4 regions of the Rhodococcus sp. PSi06 genome follow, and region 4 is predicted to be linked to each of the others. Evidence: riboswitches for the same ligand, from Rfam matches in the RefSeq annotation. Region 4 holds a riboswitch; each other region holds the start of a gene.
What was found. A riboswitch is a leader RNA that binds a small molecule or an ion and turns the genes downstream of it on or off. The one in region 4 is predicted to bind S-adenosylmethionine.
Positions count from the first base shown of each region.

Region 1: another riboswitch for S-adenosylmethionine. It lies ahead of ACFI9K_RS07470 (aminotransferase class V-fold PLP-dependent enzyme); the one in region 4 lies ahead of ACFI9K_RS23060 (mandelate racemase/muconate lactonizing protein).
Region 2: another riboswitch for S-adenosylmethionine. It lies ahead of ACFI9K_RS18950 (ABC transporter substrate-binding protein); the one in region 4 lies ahead of ACFI9K_RS23060 (mandelate racemase/muconate lactonizing protein).
Region 3: another riboswitch for S-adenosylmethionine. It lies ahead of ACFI9K_RS05310 (bifunctional o-acetylhomoserine/o-acetylserine sulfhydrylase); the one in region 4 lies ahead of ACFI9K_RS23060 (mandelate racemase/muconate lactonizing protein).

Region 1 covers NZ_JBHNYO010000004.1:188,480-192,667, forward strand. Annotated here, with positions in the region: gene ACFI9K_RS07465 (Pls/PosA family non-ribosomal peptide synthetase) at 1-2,065, opposite strand, end outside; SAM riboswitch class IV at 2,279-2,394, shown strand; gene ACFI9K_RS07470 (aminotransferase class V-fold PLP-dependent enzyme) at 2,449-3,804, shown strand; gene ACFI9K_RS07475 (hypothetical protein) at 3,959-4,188, shown strand, end outside.
Region 2 covers NZ_JBHNYO010000014.1:172,256-176,443, forward strand. Annotated here, with positions in the region: gene ACFI9K_RS18940 (ABC transporter permease) at 1-218, opposite strand, end outside; gene ACFI9K_RS18945 (ABC transporter permease) at 211-1,191, opposite strand; gene ACFI9K_RS18950 (ABC transporter substrate-binding protein) at 1,188-2,801, opposite strand; SAM riboswitch class I at 3,019-3,113, opposite strand; gene ACFI9K_RS18955 (phosphotransferase) at 3,382-4,005, shown strand; gene ACFI9K_RS18960 (hypothetical protein) at 4,091-4,188, opposite strand, start outside.
Region 3 covers NZ_JBHNYO010000003.1:125,908-130,095, forward strand. Annotated here, with positions in the region: gene metX (homoserine O-acetyltransferase MetX) at 1-397, opposite strand, end outside; gene ACFI9K_RS05310 (bifunctional o-acetylhomoserine/o-acetylserine sulfhydrylase) at 394-1,743, opposite strand; SAM riboswitch class IV at 1,930-2,052, opposite strand; gene ACFI9K_RS05315 (MFS transporter) at 2,405-3,547, shown strand; gene ACFI9K_RS05320 (ABC transporter substrate-binding protein) at 3,562-4,188, opposite strand, start outside.
Region 4 covers NZ_JBHNYO010000021.1:22,848-27,035, forward strand. Annotated here, with positions in the region: gene ACFI9K_RS23050 (Fic family protein) at 1-1,113, opposite strand, end outside; gene ACFI9K_RS23055 (hypothetical protein) at 1,364-2,017, opposite strand; SAM riboswitch class IV at 2,207-2,326, shown strand; gene ACFI9K_RS23060 (mandelate racemase/muconate lactonizing protein) at 2,355-2,783, shown strand; gene ACFI9K_RS23065 (DUF6941 family protein) at 2,861-3,238, opposite strand; gene codB (cytosine permease) at 3,296-4,188, opposite strand, start outside.

The sequences.
Region 1 (4,188 bases), on a different contig from region 4:
GCATGCTGCCGCCGCGCTTGTATGCGCCGGGTTTCAAGCCGGAGAGCAGGATGCGGGATCCGATTACCGAGATCGCCATTCGTCCGACCGGGGTGATGAACAGAACGAAGGCGAGCAGAACCCACCACCACGACAGGGTGGGAGCCCACGGCACGTCGCCGAACCACGACATGACGTTGAACAGCAATCCCAACCAGGTGACCCACTGCAGCCCGGTCAAGGTGGTCAGCGGAACCGTCGCCAGAATTTGAGCCCACTGGGCCGGTCGTGAAGTGGGGGCGACCTCGCGTGGAATGGCCTCGACGACGGGCTTCAAGTCGTCGAGATACTGTGCGAGCGAACCCAATCGGGGGTGGTCGTACAACTGCGCGACGGTGACCTCGGGGAACCGCTCGCGCAGCGCCGTCACCAACTGCGCGGCCGAGAGCGATCCGCCGCCGTTGGCGAAGAAATCGGCGTTCTCGTCGTTGACCTGAGCGCCGAGGATGTTGGTCCACAACTCGGCGACCCACCCCGCAGTACCTCCGAGTGCCGAGGCCCCCGCCATGCCGGGCAGCGGCCACGGCAGCGCATTGCGGTCGACCTTGCCCGAGGTACGTGTGGGCATCTCCTCGACCAGGGCGAGCCGCGGAACCAGCGCCGACGGCAGGTGCTCGGCCAACAACGCGCGGGCTGCCTCCAGATCGAAATCGGGGTCGGTACTGGCGAGGTAGCCGACTAGAACCGAATTACCAGCACCGGTCTTGCGGATGGCCGCGGCCGCACCGCTGACGCCCGGAAGTGCTTGCAACGCATTGTCTATCTCGCCGAGCTCGATGCGTCGACCACCGAGCTTGACCTGATCGTCGGCGCGACCCTGGAAGAGCAGGCCCTCGAGCTCGAGCTTGACCAGATCACCGCTGCGATACGCCCGGTCCCACCCGAGAGAGGGCATGGGAGCGTACTTCTCGGCGTCCTTGGCCGGGTCGAGGTACCGGGCCAGGCCGACACCACCGATGACGAGTTCACCGACCTCACCGACCTGGACCGGAGTGCCCGACGCGTCGACCACCGCCAGGTCCCAGCCATCGAGGGGCAGACCGATGCGGACCGGACCCGTCCCGTCCATGATCGCCGCGCATGCCACGACCGTCGCTTCGGTGGGGCCGTAGGTGTTCCACACCTCGCGTCCCTCGACGGCGAGCCGCTCGGCGAGCTCCGGGGGGCATGCTTCGCCGCCGAAGATGAGCAGTCGTACCGCTTCGAGTGCGACCGCCGGCCACAGCGACGCCAGGGTCGGCACCGTCGAGACGACACTGATGTCGCGGGAGACCAGCCAGGGACCGAGGTCGAAGCCGGACCGCACCAGCGAACGCGGTGCCGGCACCAGGCAAGCGCCGTGCCGCCACGCCAACCACATCTCCTCGCACGACGCGTCGAACGCCACCGACAGGCCGGCGAGCACTCGGTCGCCCGGGCCCAACGGATCCTTCTGCAAGAACATGCGCGCCTCGGCGTCCACGAACGCAGCCGCGTTGCGATGACTGACCGCGACGCCCTTGGGAGTGCCCGTCGAACCCGAGGTGAAAATGACCCAGGCGTCGTCCTCGGGAGTGGGCGGTCGCCCGGCATCCTGGGGGACATCCTGCTTGGGGGCGGTACCGGCGGCGATACCGCCTGCGGTGACGATGGCCGTCACCTTCGCCTCGCCGAAGACCAGCTCGGCTCGCTCCTCGGGATCGTCCGCGTCGACCGGTACGTACGCGGCACCGGCCGCGAGGATCGACAGAATGGCGACGTAGAGGGAGAAGGAACCGGACGGCATGCGGATGCCGACGCGATCGCCGCGCCGGACGCCGGCATCGGCGAGCCACTGGGCGCCCTCGGCGATGTCGTCCAACAATTCGGAATAGCTGACCGACACGGCACCGTCGTCGATGGCGGGGGCGTCGGGAAAACGATGGGCCGTATCGCGGAGAACGTCGATGAGCGTCCGGGCGGGCGGAGCGAGAGACGAGCGAAGAAACACCGCCGGTGCAGGCGCGGTGTCCGCGCTCGAACCCGGCAGATCGTTCTCTTGATGCACAGACAACCGGGCGTCCTTCTCATTCGTTTGCAAGCAACTCTGCGGTGGCAAGTGACTCTGTGGTGCTGGTGAGCAGCAGCGTCGTTGGTTATCTCACGTTCTGTTGGCCAGCAGGTGAACGAGCGCGTGTTCCCACCGCGGAAATCCTACTGCGGCTCGTGGCCGAGTCCCGGCTTGACAAAACTGCAGCGAGTTTGTCATTGTCTTTTCCACGGTCACGAGTACCAGCATCGAGCCCCGGCTTGCTGGTCGGCAACCCTCCTTCGCGGCGGGGTGCTCCGGGTGACGACCAGGCTGCAGCCGGAAATCCGGTGCGGCAAGCGCGGACTCGTTCAACACAATCTTCGGTTGCGGGTCCCTCGAACGTGAGGGCTTGATCTGTCATGACATCTGTACTCTCCCGTCCCTGCACTCCTTTTGCCCCTGTTTCGGGCACGGATCTGCAGGTTCCCCTGGTGCAGGGCGGCACCGCCGCGTACGCGAACTTCGACTACGCGGCGAGCGCGCCGGCACTGTCCGCGGTGACCGATCGAATAGCGGAATTGCTGCCGTTCTACTCGAGTGTGCATCGAGGGGCCGGCTACGCATCCCGCGTCTCGACGGCAGCTTACGAGAAAGCTCGGGTGACCGTCGCCGATTTCGTTGGTGCGCAACTGGATTCGGTGGTGGTGTTCACCCGCAACACCACCGACTCGCTGAACCTGCTGGCTGCGTGTGTGCCGGGCGAGACAGTGGTACTCGATATCGAGCACCATGCGAATCTGCTGCCGTGGCGCGATCGCCGGGTGGTGGTGGCCGCGTCCACACTGGCCGAGACCATCGACCGCCTGGATGCCGAGCTGGCCGCGAAACCCGCTGCACTGCTGGCGATCACGGGTGCATCCAATGTCACCGGTGAAGTCCTCCCGATCGAGCAGCTCGCCGCGCTGGCGCATCGGCACGGCGCGCGGATCGTGGTGGACGGTGCTCAGTTGGTTCCGCATCGCCGTATCGACATCGCCGCCCTCGACGTGGACTACCTCGCCTTCTCCGGACACAAGTTGTACGCACCGTTCGGAGCGGGAGTGCTTGTGGGAAAACGTGATTGGCTCGACGTCGGCACGCCGCACCTGGCCGGCGGCGGAGCGGTGCGCAGGGTGAGCATCGAGCACACCGACTGGGCCCCGGCCCCGCAGCGGCACGAGGCAGGCACCCCCAACGTGCTGGGAGTCGCCGCTCTGGCCGCGGCCTGCGAAGCCATCGCGGGATTCGACGACGCCGAGCTGCAGGCTCACGAACACGAATTGTCGTCCCGGTTGCGGACCGGCCTGGCGGCACTGGACGGCGTCGAATTACTTCAGGTGTGGGCCGACGCACCCGACACCGTCGGCATCGTCACCTTCACCGTGGCCGGACGCGACCCCGGCGAGGTGGCTGCGTACCTGTCCGCCGAGCACGGAATCGGCGTTCGAGACGGAAAATTCTGTGCGCATCCGCTGCTGAGCCGGCTCGGGCACGCGGACGGCGCGGTACGAGCCAGCATCGGCCTCGGCAGCTCCGCCGCCGATGTCGACCGACTCGTCGACGCCCTGGCCGCCCTGGTCGCGTCGGGCCCGAACTGGCATTACGAAGAGGACGCCGGCTGGTGGAATCCCGTGCCGGATCCTCGGCCATTCCCGGGCCTGGTCGACGGGGCGGCCGGGGTGGGTGGGCCCCGCGCGGCCGGGGTTGGATCCCCGTGCACCCCCTCGGACGGTTAGCATGGCTTCATGACCATGAGTGTCGTGTGGCAGGGCAACCGTCACTGGTGCAACAGATATGTGGATCTGTGCCGCACGGCGTCCGGGTCGTGTTCGATTTCGGCTCCGCTCCGACCGAATGCGTTCTCCGACTTCTAGAACCAGGACACCACTCATGTCGCACAATCACACCCGCATCGCCGTCGAATTCGATTCGATCTGGTCCGAACTGACCGTGGCACCGGACGCGGACGTTGTCCGAATTCAGGCTTCCGACCTGCGGGAAGCGCAGCAACAACGCGCAAGGCTGCGCGCCGAAGCCGTCGAACGCGGCGAATCCGCCGAAGGTACCGCGGTGTTCCTCGACCTCGAGATCCATATCGCGGCCGACGCTCGCACAGCTCG
Region 2 (4,188 bases), on a different contig from region 4:
TTGTCCGCCGGTGTACCCACTAAAGGATCGCCACTCGCGAAGACGGATGGAAACAGCGCGAAGCCCAGTGCCAGCAGCAGCACGATCACGGATGCACCGAGCCAGAGATGTTTCAGTACATTCCGCGGACTCCGGCGCCGTGTGGCGGCCGGTGCGTCCTCGGCTGTTGCGGGAGTGTCCGAATGGACCGCCGGTTCACGAATCAGTATGTCAGACATGAGCTTTCTCCGGTTCTGCACTGGCCTGCATCGGCCGGTATTCGCGCACGATGCGTGGATCGATCAGCGGATAGAGCAGGTCGACCGCGAGATTGACCAGGACGAAGACCAGCGAGGTCAGAACGACAATGCCCTGCACCACCGGAATGTCCTGCGCCAGCACCGACGTCTGAGTCAGCCGCCCCACTCCGGAGCGCGAGAACACTGTCTCGACGACGACCGATCCGGCGAGCAGCGTCCCCACCAACACACCCGCGATCGTGAAAGCAGGGATGGACGACAGCCGTAGGACGTGCCGAGTCTGCACCCGTAGCCGCGAGGCACCCTTGGCGCGAGCGACATCGACGAACGGTTGTTTCCATGTGGTGGCCATACTGGTGGCGAGCACCTGAGCGATGACGGCACCGGTCGGCAGTGCCAGTGTCACAGCAGGCAGCACCAACGATGCCGCGCCGGCGTCACCGAACGCCGGGAACCAGCGCAGTCGGAACGAGAACAGTTGCAGCAGCAGTAGTCCTACCCAGAAGGTCGGCACAGCCACTCCCAGCGGGGGAAGCGCGAACAGCAAATTCTTCAGCCATGGGATCTGGGTGTACGTGGCTGCGTACGCCACCGCGGATCCGAATACGACGGCCAGCACCAGGGCCGTCCCCGCCAGGCCGAGTGTGCTGGGCACCGCGTCGAGGATGGCCGTAGTCACCGGCTGACCGGTGGCGATGGACAATCCGAAATCACCCTGCACGGCACCGACCAGCGAGTGCCAGTACTGCACCAGCACCGGCTGATCGAGACCGTAACGAGCCTGCAGCTCAGCGATGGCTGCAGCGTCGGCCGGGGTACCCGAGCCGGCCGAATCCACGGCAAGACTGACCGGGTCCGACGGCAGCAGGAACAGCACGATGAACGAGATGGTGAACGCCGCCCACAGCACGGCCGCTGCTTGCAGTACCCGCTGTCCGATGTAGCGGGTCATGCGCTCAGCCAGGTATCGAAGAACTGCAGCCGCGCCGAGGCCTCGAAATTCAGATCCTGCACTTTCGACGCCGCGCCGACCGCCTGCGAAAGCTCGATTGTGGGAATCCACAAGCCGTTGTCCAGCACCTGCTGCTGCGCCGTAGCGAGAATTCCGTTGCGCGCCGGCACGTCCGTGGCCCCGAGCTGATCGGTCAACGATGCATCCAGATCAGGGATCGGGCCGCGCGCGTTCAGGTTTCGTCCGTCCACCGCAAACGAGGTACGCAGAATGTCGCCGTCGGCGCGGGTGCTGTTGTAGTACGTCGCGTCGTAGTCCTTCGTGCCCTGCCGTGCCGTCGCCTCCGAATTGGAGACCAGCTCGAGCTGTAGGTCGACGCCCACCGCACGCAACTGCTGCTGGGTCAGCTCCAGAATTGCCTGATTGCCGGCGAACACGGCCGAGTACATGACCTTGAAACTCAGCTTCTCGCCATCCTTTTCGCGGATCCCATCTGCACCGGGAGTCCACCCCGCATCGTCGAGCAGCGATGTCGACTTCTCGGGGTCGTAGGTGACATCGGCGAGTTCGACGAAGCCCGGAGTGGCGCTGGCCAACGTGCTTGTCGCCGTCCGGAAGTCCGGTCCCAGGACGGTGTCGACGAGTTCCTGACGGTTGATCGCCGGTACCAGGGCTGTGCGGACGGCGGGGTCCCGAAGCGCACCGCGGGTGACGTTGGGCTGAATGCCGAACGGAACGCCCGGGTTGGGGGCCGTCAGGATCCGGCCACCGGTCGCCTCGATCTGCGGCGCATCCTGCGGTAGTGCGTCGCTGACGGCGTCGAGCTGATCGGAGGAGAGGCTGCCGGTACGTACACCCGACTCCGGCACGATGGTGAACTCGACACGGTCCAGGTAGGCCTCGCCTGTGTGACCGAACGCCGCAGAGCCCCAGGCATATCCGGATCGCTTGGCCAGCGTGACGGAGCGATCCTGCTGATAGTCCGCGTAGGTGAACGGTCCCGATCCGATGTTGGTACCCAAGCACCGTGACTCTGCCGACTGCGCCGACGTCGCGCTGGATTGAATTCCGAGCTGAGGCGTCGAACTCGCCTGCAGGAACTGTGCATTGGGTGCCGCGAAGTCTATGCGGACCGTCAGCGGATCGATGACGGTTGCACCCTGATATCCGGTCAGGTAACTGGCAGCCAGAGGCGCTTTGGCCGCACCGAGAGTGCCGGTGATGGCGTCGAAATTCTCTTTTACGGCGGCGGCGTCGAGCGGCGTGCCGTCACTGAACGTCACACCGTCCTTCAGCTGGAACGTGAAAGACCGTGCCTCGGGACCGACTTCCCAGCTTTCGGCCAACCACGGTTCGATCTCTCCTGTCTCCGGATTCTGGTCGGTGAGAGAGTCGACCACTTGCCGGGTGACATAGATCGTCTGGTTGGTGCCGGACTGGGCCGGGTCGGAGCAGGTGGGAGCGCCGGACAGGCCGTAACGCAGCGTGCCGCCGGACTGCGGGGGTCCGGCATCGGCAGCCGAGGTGGTAGCGCTGCCGGCGCATCCGGCAAGCAGTGTGGCGGTGGCGGCGAGAACTCCGGCCACCAAAAGTGCAGGGCGAGTGGACACGTGGGTGTCTCCGGTATCTTGTCGATCGCACGAGAACTCCCGCGTCCGAGCCACGTGTGCCCAGGAAGGAGTTGGTGCAGATGATGAGGTGGTGTCGAAATGTACGGTGCTGAAATGTCAGCTGAGACAGGTCGAACCGTTCAGACGGCACAGATCGACATGCAGCCGACGGCATCCGTCGACGAAACCTGAGGCGACTCGGGTATTCACGTGCATTCCTCCATCGGTCCCGGCGGTAGCACCCTCACCCGACGAGTCGGGGGGTTGCTGCGACGTCATAGAGCCAGGTCTCTCGGTCGCTCTGGATGGTCCTACGGTTACCGATACTACGAGAGGCTCGGCGCAGTTGCCAACCGGGGTGGAGATCGACGCTGATTTCCGGTGCGCTTCTGCATCGACGTGAGAGTGTAGAAGTATGCGGGACGACGCGGAAATTCCCTTGCACGGGGGCAACAGGACTGCCGTTCACCGGGTAGCCGAGACGGTGCGTCGAACGGCGGGAGACCATTCGCCTGCCGTGCACTGCCTTCTGAAAGAGTTGGAGCACAGGGGTTTTTCCCACGCTCCGCGTTTCTTGGGGATGGATGCTCAGGGTCGGGAAGTACTCACCTACCGGCATGGAATTGCCGGCAACTACCCGATGCCCGCGGCCATTCGTAGTGTCGATGCCCTGGAGAGTGCTGCCCGCATCATACGAAAATTGCACGACTCGACCATCGGTCTGCAGTTGCCGGACGGCCATGCTCGACACCTTCCCGAAGGCGTCGAACCCGAGGTGATCTGTCACTGGGATGCAGCTCCGTACAACTTCGTCTTCGACGGTTCCGTGGCTGTCGCGTTGATCGATTTCGACGAAGCCGGACCGGGACGACGCATCGACGACATGGCCTATTTCGCCTACAGATTCGCGCCGCTTTGCAGTAACGACAACTTTTCCGACGGAGGGTGGGAGCCAGACACCGACCGGTGGGACAGGCTGCGCCGGATTTTCACGACGTATCCCACCCCTCGGGCCGACGAACTCTCTGACATCGTCATCGCCAGACTCGAGGTGATGAGGCGCGCAGTCGAAGACGGACCGAACCACGAGCACGGTGCACTGTATTCGCGAGATCAACTGTTCATCGATCGAAATCGAGACCGCATCGGCGACGCCATTGCGGCTGCTGCCGAAGCCGTCCTGGAATCCGAAAGCTCGCTGTGAGGACTACCCTGCCCGGGCGAAATGCTGGCTTGCCAGCAATTGGCACAGAGTCGAGGCACGCTGCCCGGCAGGGGAATCCGGGATGTCAGACGGCAACAGCAAGTGCGGCGTCGTCATTGTCGATCGATTCTGAATCGTCTTGCTCAGTTGTATTCGACTCACCGCCCCGCATGTACTCGACCC
Region 3 (4,188 bases), on a different contig from region 4:
CGGGGAACGTCGATCCATACGGTGTGCCGTCGGGCGAGATGCTGCTCGGCCCGGTGGTGCCGCCGCATCCACCGAGCACGTTGGTCGCAACCACGCACCACTCGTCGGTGTCGATGGGACACCCGGGTCCGACCATTCCGTTCCACCAACCGGGCAGCGCATGATCCGCGTCCGGCGGGCCGGACACGTGCGAGTCTCCGGTCAGGGCATGTTCGACGAGCACGACATTGCTGCGGTCGGTGGCGAGCTCCCCCCACCGCTGCACGGCGACGGTCACCTGGGGGATGTGAGCACCGTTCTCGAGGTCGAGACCGCCGATGTCGATGGTGCCCAGCCGCCCGTCCGGAGACGGAAGAACCGCCTCCGGACGAACGCCTGTGTCGCAGCTGTTGCTCAAGATGCCGCCGCGCTGAAGCCGGCTTCGAGATCGGCGATGATGTCGTCGATTCCTTCGATTCCCACGGCCAGACGAACCAGACCCGGCGTCACACCCGATGCCGACTGCTCCTCGGGAGTCAGCTGGGAATGGGTGGTGGATGCGGGGTGGATGACGAGTGAGCGCACATCACCGATGTTAGCGACGTGGCTGTGCAGTGTGAGCGCGTTGACGAACTTCTTGCCCGCGTCCACGCCACCCTTCAGCTCGAACGCGACGATTGCGCCCTGTCCCTTGGGTAGCAATTCCTGGCCTCGCTGGTACCACGGCGACGACTCGAGTCCGGCGTAGTTGATGGAGACGACGTCGTCGCGGCCGGCCAGGAACTCCGCCACCTTCTGTGCGTTGGCCACGTGCCGCTCGATGCGCAGGCTCAACGTCTCGATTCCTTGGCTGATGAGGAAGGCGTTGAACGGAGAGACAGCTGCGCCGATGTCGCGCAGCAGCTGTACGCGTGCCTTGAGCGCGAATGCGGGAGCGCCGAGATCGGCGAACACCACACCGTGGTAACTCGGGTCGGCGGTCGTGAAGTTGGGGTGACGGCCCTGAGTCCAGTCGAAGGTGCCACCGTCGACGATCACGCCGGCGATCGCCGTGCCGTGTCCACCCAGGTACTTGGTCGCCGAGTGCACGACGATGTCTGCCCCGTGCTTCAACGGCTGCAGCAGGTACGGCGTCGCCACCGTGTTGTCCACGATCAACGGGATGCCGTTCTCGTGGGCTACCGCGGAGATTCCCGGGATATCGAGAATGTCGTTCTTCGGGTTGGAGATCGATTCGCCGTAGAACGCCTTGGTCGACGGCGTGATCGCGGCCCGCCACTGCTCGAGATCATCGGGATCGTCGACGAACGAGACGGTGATCCCCAGCTTGGGGAGGGTGTAGTGGAAGAGGTTGTAGGTGCCGCCGTACAGACGCGGGCTCGAGACGATGTGGTCGCCCGCCTCCGCAAGGTTGAGAATGGCAAAGGTCTCGGCTGCCTGACCCGACGCGACCAACAATGCTGCGACGCCACCTTCGAGAGCGGCGATGCGCTGCTCCACAACGTCCTGGGTGGGGTTGATGATGCGGGTGTAGATGTTGCCCGGCTCGGCGAGTCCGAACAATGCGGCCGCGTGATCGGTGTTGTCGAACGTGTACGAGGTGGTCTGGTAGATCGGCAGTGCGCGCGCGTTGGTTGCGCCGTCCGGCGTCTGACCCGAGTGGATCTGCTTGGTCTCGAAACTCCAATTGGCAGAGGGATCGGTGAACGGATCCTCGGTCGGTGCTCCGGTGGCGTCGACGATGTCGGGGTTCGAATCTGTCATGGCTGCTGATACTCCGTTTTCTGAAACGAGTTCGTCCGAAACAAGTCGGTACGAGAGAAATCGAATGTCGAATGATGCTCGAGGGGTCGAGCGCTACGGGGCGTATCGGTACAGCAACACATGAGAAAACCTCCTGACAGGCCTCGGCCCCTGGAGGCCGAAGATTCAGTGGGTCCGCTTCTTGCGGACCCGCGCTTGTCGATTCGGCACTTGCATGCAGGATCGGCCCGGTCGTTCACCCGGGGCACCCCACCGCGGCTGGAGGGTTGCCGGCCAGCAAGCCGGGGCTCGATGCTGGCACTCATGACCTGGCGGAAATCTTAGCGGGTACGGACGCGCCACAGGAACAAGGGCTTGGCCCGGCGGCCGAGAAGGGCCCCGGCAGTTGCTCGGGTGAGGACAATCACCGCTCTTCGGCTCGAAAACTGGAGGGTAGAGGGAAGACAATGGTCGAGTCGGCTGTTCCCCTACTGGGATGCGCTGTGCTGAATCGATTCTGTACGCCGCCGATCTCGCCGTTCACGTTCCCGATCGAAACGAAGGTAGTACCGCTGTGACTGTCACCGATTCCGCTCTTTCCCGAGTCAGCGCTGTGCGCGGCAAGGTGTCGAGTGGCCTGAGTGTCAGTCATCGACCGCACTCGACCCGCCGCAAGCTCGCGATGTTGGCTCTGTCCATCGGCGGCTTCGGCATCGGCACGACGGAATTCGCGTCGATGGGCTTGCTGCCGGACATCGCCACCACGATGGGGATTTCCGAGCCTTCTGCGGGCCACATGATCTCCGCCTATGCGCTCGGGGTCGTGGTCGGCGCTCCCACCATCGCTGCCCTGGCTGCCCGAGTTCCCCGGCGGATGTTGTTGCTGGTGCTGATGGTGGCCTTCACCCTGGGCAACCTCGGCACGGTGTTCGCACCCAGTTTCAACGAGCTCGTCGCCTCACGATTCGTCGCCGGCCTGCCGCACGGTGCGTACTTCGGAGTGGCCGCACTGGTGGCCGCACACCTCGCCGAACCAGGAAAACGCGCCAAAGCCGTCGCGATGGTGATGATGGGTCTCTCGGTCGCCAACGTCGTCGGCGTACCGGTGGCAACCTGGATCGGACAGGCTCTGGGGTGGCGCAGTGCGTTCGCTCTCGTGGCGGTCATCGGTGCCCTCACCGTCGCGGCGCTGGCTGTGTGGATGCCCCGGCTCGACGCCATGCCGACCACCAGCCCCATCACCGAGCTCGGTGCACTGCGCCGAAGCCAGGTGTGGATGACCCTGTTCGTCGGAATCGTCGGATTCGGTGGAATGTTCGCGGTGTACACCTACATCGCGTCGACGCTGACCGATGTCGCCGGCCTCGCTCGCGCACTCGTTCCGCTCGCCCTGATGATCTACGGGCTCGGCATGGTCGCCGGCAACTATGTCGGTGGTTGGCTGGCCGACCGCTTCCAGCTCAGGGGCACCTTCGTCGGTCTGGCCGCAACTGCCGTGTTCTTGGCGTTGTTCGTCGCAGCGGCACACAATCCGATCACGGCTCTGCTCCTGGTTTTCCTGATCGGCGCGGCCGGCTCTTCGGTGGTGCCCGGCCTGCAGACACGGTTGATGGACGTGGCCGAGGACGCCCAGACGCTGGCGGCTTCACTCAACCACGCCGCATTCAACCTGGCCAACGCCATCGGCGCGGCAGTCGGTGGTGCCGTGATCGCCGCAGGCTTCGGCTACACGGCACCCGCCGCTGTCGGCTCGGGCCTGGCGGTGGCCGGTCTCGGTGTACTGGCCACCGCCATGTGGATGGACAAGCGCGCCGCCGCACAGTAGGCGGCCCGGTCCGGTCAGCTGGTGATCGTCGATGCCGTTCCGTCGAGTGCTTCGGTCAGCGCAGGCGTGAGCTTGTCGATGACGTACGGCAGGCTGAGCACGCTGGTGAAATAGATCGCACCGGCGGTCACCCCGTCGGTGAACACCAGATTGCCGTCCTTGACCGGTTCGAGTGCGTTGTACACCGGCTCTTTCTCCAACTGGGTGCGGTCACCGGGTCCCTCCGTTCCCCAGATCAATACGTCGGCGACATTGAGAACCGACAGGTTTTCCAACGGAATGCTGGCTTGGGCACTGCCGTCGGCCGGGACGTATGCGTCGATGTCGTTGGGGATCGCGAAGCCGAGCTTGGTGAGGAAATCGGTGCTCAGTCCGTTCTGGTACGCAATCGCCTTGCCCTCGTAGAACGCGTTCTGCAAGAAGATCGCCTTCTTGCCGGCAAACTCCGGGTGCGCGGCCGCGGCATCCGCGAACTTCTGGTTCACGCCGTCGATCAATGCATCGACCTCGGCTTTCTGGCCCAGTGCACGTCCGATCTTCTCCGCCTGAACATCCCAGGGTTCGAAGTAGGCGGTCGACGCGTCGGACTGCGCGAGCGTCGGCGCAATATCGCTGAGGGTCTTGTACGTGTCCGCTGTCAG
Region 4 (4,188 bases):
TATCTGGTTTCGCTTGCTCGTGGAAATCAACTCCAAGATGCCTGCCTCGGTCAGTCGACCAAGTGCGCGATACGCGCTGACATCGGTTGTTCCGGTGATCTCTGTCGCCATGTCTGCGTTGAGGATCGGCACCTCCAGCAGTCGGGCAAGCAGAGCTTCGTCAGCAGAATTGGCGCGAGGTTTTGCTACGTGTTTCCACGCACCCGGCAGCTCCGACAGAGCGTGCGCCGACTCCGCTGACGCTTCGCTTGCGTGCACAGCGGCCGACGCCAGATAGTGGACGAACTTGTCCGCCTGTCCACTGCGGTACCCCGTCAAGAAGGAGAAGTACCGAGTCGTGTCGGCGAGCATCGCCGAGGCCAACGGAACGGTGATTCGACGAGTCAGGCCGCGCCGGCGGAATACCGCGCTGATCAATGCACGTCCGATTCGGCCGTTGCCGTCGGTGAACGGGTGGATGGACTCGAACTGTGCGTGAGCGATCGCGGCCTGAGCGATGATCGGCATGTCCGTGCGGTTCGCGAACACCAGCAAGTCGTCCATCAGTTCGGGGACGAGATCCGGCGGCGGTGGAACGTACAGCGCATTTATGGGTGTGTAGTCGCTGCCACCGATCCAATTCTGCACATCACGCAGTGCGCCACTGTCTTTCGCAGTGTAGAAATCGGGAGCCATGAGAAGTCGGTGTGCGTCGAGGAAGGTGTCGAGCGACATCGGTCCACGGCCCGCAGCGTCGACCATCGTGCTCAGCGCGTGTATTGCAGCGAGTTGAGATTTGGCATCGGCGCTCGCCTTGCCCCCGGCCAGTGCGCGACCGAACGCATGCCAACCGGCGTCGACACTCTCGATTTTGGATGATGCCACGGATTCGCTTCGGAGCAGGAAATCTGCGAGCGGCGCGAGATGCTCGCCGAATCCCGCTTCGAGACGAGCCACCGCGATGATCGCAGCTTCCTGCGCCTGAGCGGTCTCGTTGGACGGCGAAAAGACAAGGTCTTTGATCTCAGGAGGGATCGACACCTCGATTCGATCGAGCGTGCGGTCTGCCTTCGAGCCTTGACGATGCCGAGGCTGCCAATCCTTGGTTGTTCGGGCGTGTGGCGGCCACGACATATCAACGCCTCCCTTGCAAAAATACAGCAACGACCATCTTAATGTACTTTGATGCACTTAAGTGTAGTTAAGTGCAGCGTTGTTTACGCGGGAAGCGGTGCGCTGCGGAGTCCGCATTCTGGTCGCCCTGTGTGAGCCGCATGCGATACGAAGCGCGACGCTCGCTGTGGCCCAATCGGCGCTGAGGGTGTGTTCGCCATTCACACCGAGGGTGGTGGGATGGTCGCGCGCGTGACGAATTCTCGAGTTTCTACGCTGTCGTGCGCAACGCCCACGCTCGCGCGAGTGCAAAGGTTGCCGCGAGTATGCACAGCACCGCCACGATCACGGCGACAAAGGTGGATGCCGTCGTGGAAAATCCGAGAATCCAGGCAATCCCCATGCCGGCGAGGGTGGCGAGGACACCGCCAATCGGAAGAAAGGCAGCCACAACCTTGGTCGTCCGAGATGGCAACGGATCGTGAGTTGCTCTGAGCAGCAATCGAACCGAGGCGACTCCGAGTACATAAGCGAAAACTGCGGTGCTTGCATAGATCGGGAGCAAGTAGTCGGGCGATACGCCCGAACTCGAACCGGAGAAGCTCGTGCCGACCAGAATCAGTACGGGCGTCATCCCCAGCGTCAATCCGACCAGACCGGCAACGACGACGAGCCCCACGCGCCGAGAAGGTTCGACGATGAATCGGTAGCCACACAGGTGCAGCGCCAGCCCTGCGAACATGCCGATCAAGGCGCCGGTCGACGCGGCGACGACGGGTCGTACCCACGGCCCCAACGTGGTGTCGGGTCCATAGAACGATTCGCCGGAGACGTACGCCGAGTACCCCAAAGTTCCCGTCACTGCGTGACCCAGCACCGCGATCACAATGCCGAGCAAAGCAAAACAACTTCCCTGTTTGATCACGCGTCAATGATGACGGATGTCCGATGTACGTCGAGAACCTCGGCCGGAGTGTTGCCCGGTCATCACAGGGTTTCATTCGGTCCCCACCGCGGCACCGCACCGATCGGCAAACAAGAGGCGCGTTCGTCGAAGTGCCCCGCTGACCCACAGGATTGTCGTAGGTGTACCCCTCGGCTATTGTCGAGGAAGGTTCAAGAGCGACAGCCGTAGGTACCTGGCCGGCTGTCCGGCAACCCCGTCTCCATCGACAGGGGTGCCCCAGGGGAAGAACCGGCGCATCCCGCAACCGCGGGTGCGCAAGTCGATGGAGGTTCGCACCTCCAGGACGAGGTGAACAATGTCTGCAGATGACGGACTCGAAATAGCACAAGCCAAATGGGAACCCATTCCGCCGGAGCGTCGTCGGGCCTGGTGCCAGACGCTGCTGAGCTATCCGCCGATATGGTTCGGGGTGTTCCCGATGCTGGAGACCCAGAGGCTGGTGCTCGCGGGTGGTTACGCGAACAGTGAGGCGTGGATCGACGTCGCGAAACGTGCTGAGGCAGTGGGCTTCACGCCGCGGACGTGGCTGATCTTTCGGCAGAGCCTCGAGCCGGCCTATTTGAAAGAACGGTTTCCCGCGCATCCCGAGAACATGCCCAAGCGGAGGGGAAACGGTGGTGTGGAGACCGTAGTGGTGGAACCCGAGGATTTCTCCGAGTGGCCATGGCTGTTCGAGGCGGGATATCGGGCGGGAGAGGCGACCCTGCACGCGTTGTCCCGCTGAGTGGGTCGGCTGCAGTGAGGCGTCTTGTCCCGGCTGCGGGCGCTCTAATAACTGACCGAAAGCCCCTTACCGCTCGATTAACCGAACGCGATACGAAGCCCGACGCTTGCTGTGGCTCCACCGGCGCTGAGGATGAAGTTGTGCCGTCCTTCGTCGCGGAACACCATCTGCATCGGCAGGAACCAGAACCGATTCTCGCCGGTGAAGCCGGTGCCGGGGATCTGAAGGCCTCGCTGATTGACGATGTGTTCGCCCTTCGCGTCGAGCACCTCGAGCGTTGCAGGGAAGTCCTTACCGATGTCGTCGGGCCCGGTCTGTAGCAACGCGACCAGCCGGCATTCGAGCATGCGGGTATCGCGCGGCACGGTGCAGGTATCCCATACACCGCCGAGGATGTCGAGCATGTCCTCGCTGACTCGTGCGTACTCCGCGAAGAACAATCCCGTGATGATCATCGGCGTCGGCTACCTCTCTTCGATGGACACTGGCTTCGCGGTGGAGTGTCGACAACCCTAAGCGGCCAGGGATCCGTGCGCTGACGCCGCGCCACGTCGATGCAGAACCATCGTGAGTGCAATAGCTACCACGATGCCGATCAACGGCGGGATTCCGATGTCAAGTTCTCCGGACAACCACGCGAGGGAGGCCGCGAAAGCGTAGACCGCGAGATGCCGCCAGTGAACGAGCGGGGGAGTGTGCCCCTCGGGAATGCCCTGCCGCCAGCGGCACAGGAAGTCTCCGATGAGAACCCCGCCCAGCGGAGGAATGAAGGTGCCGAGCAAGCTCAGGTAGTCGACCAGATGGTTGTGCACACCGACGAGCGCGAGCACGGTCCCGATGACGCAGCCGCCGATGATGAACGGTGCCTTCCGGGGATGCCGGAACATTTCCGCGCCGGCAACACCGAAGGCATATGCGGTGTCGGCGTTGCTCTTCCACAGGTTACCGAACAGCAAAATCAGGCCCCAGCCTACGAGCCCCAGGTTGTACAGAACCAGAACGAAATCGCCCTCACCGAAGGTTATTGCTCCGATCGCTCCGAACAGAATCATCATTCCGTTGCCGAGAAGGAACCCGATGATGCACGCCCACGCCGCTTGCGACCCGGATCGTGCGAACCGAGTCCAGTTGGGTGCCTGGGTCCCCGCGGAGACGAAAGTGCCGACAACCGTCGTGATGGCGAGCGTGACCGTCATCGTCGTTGTGGGTGTAATCGACGTCAGTCCGGCGAACCCGCCGACCTCGTCGAGGGATCGGGCGAGCACCCAACACGCCAGCGCGATGATCAACGGCGTCGACAGAACCGAGACCCAGTACATCCCGCGGTATCCGTAGCACGCGGTGACGCACATGAGGATGCTCGCAACGATCATGACGGCCGCCCGCGCGGCATACGACTCCCAGT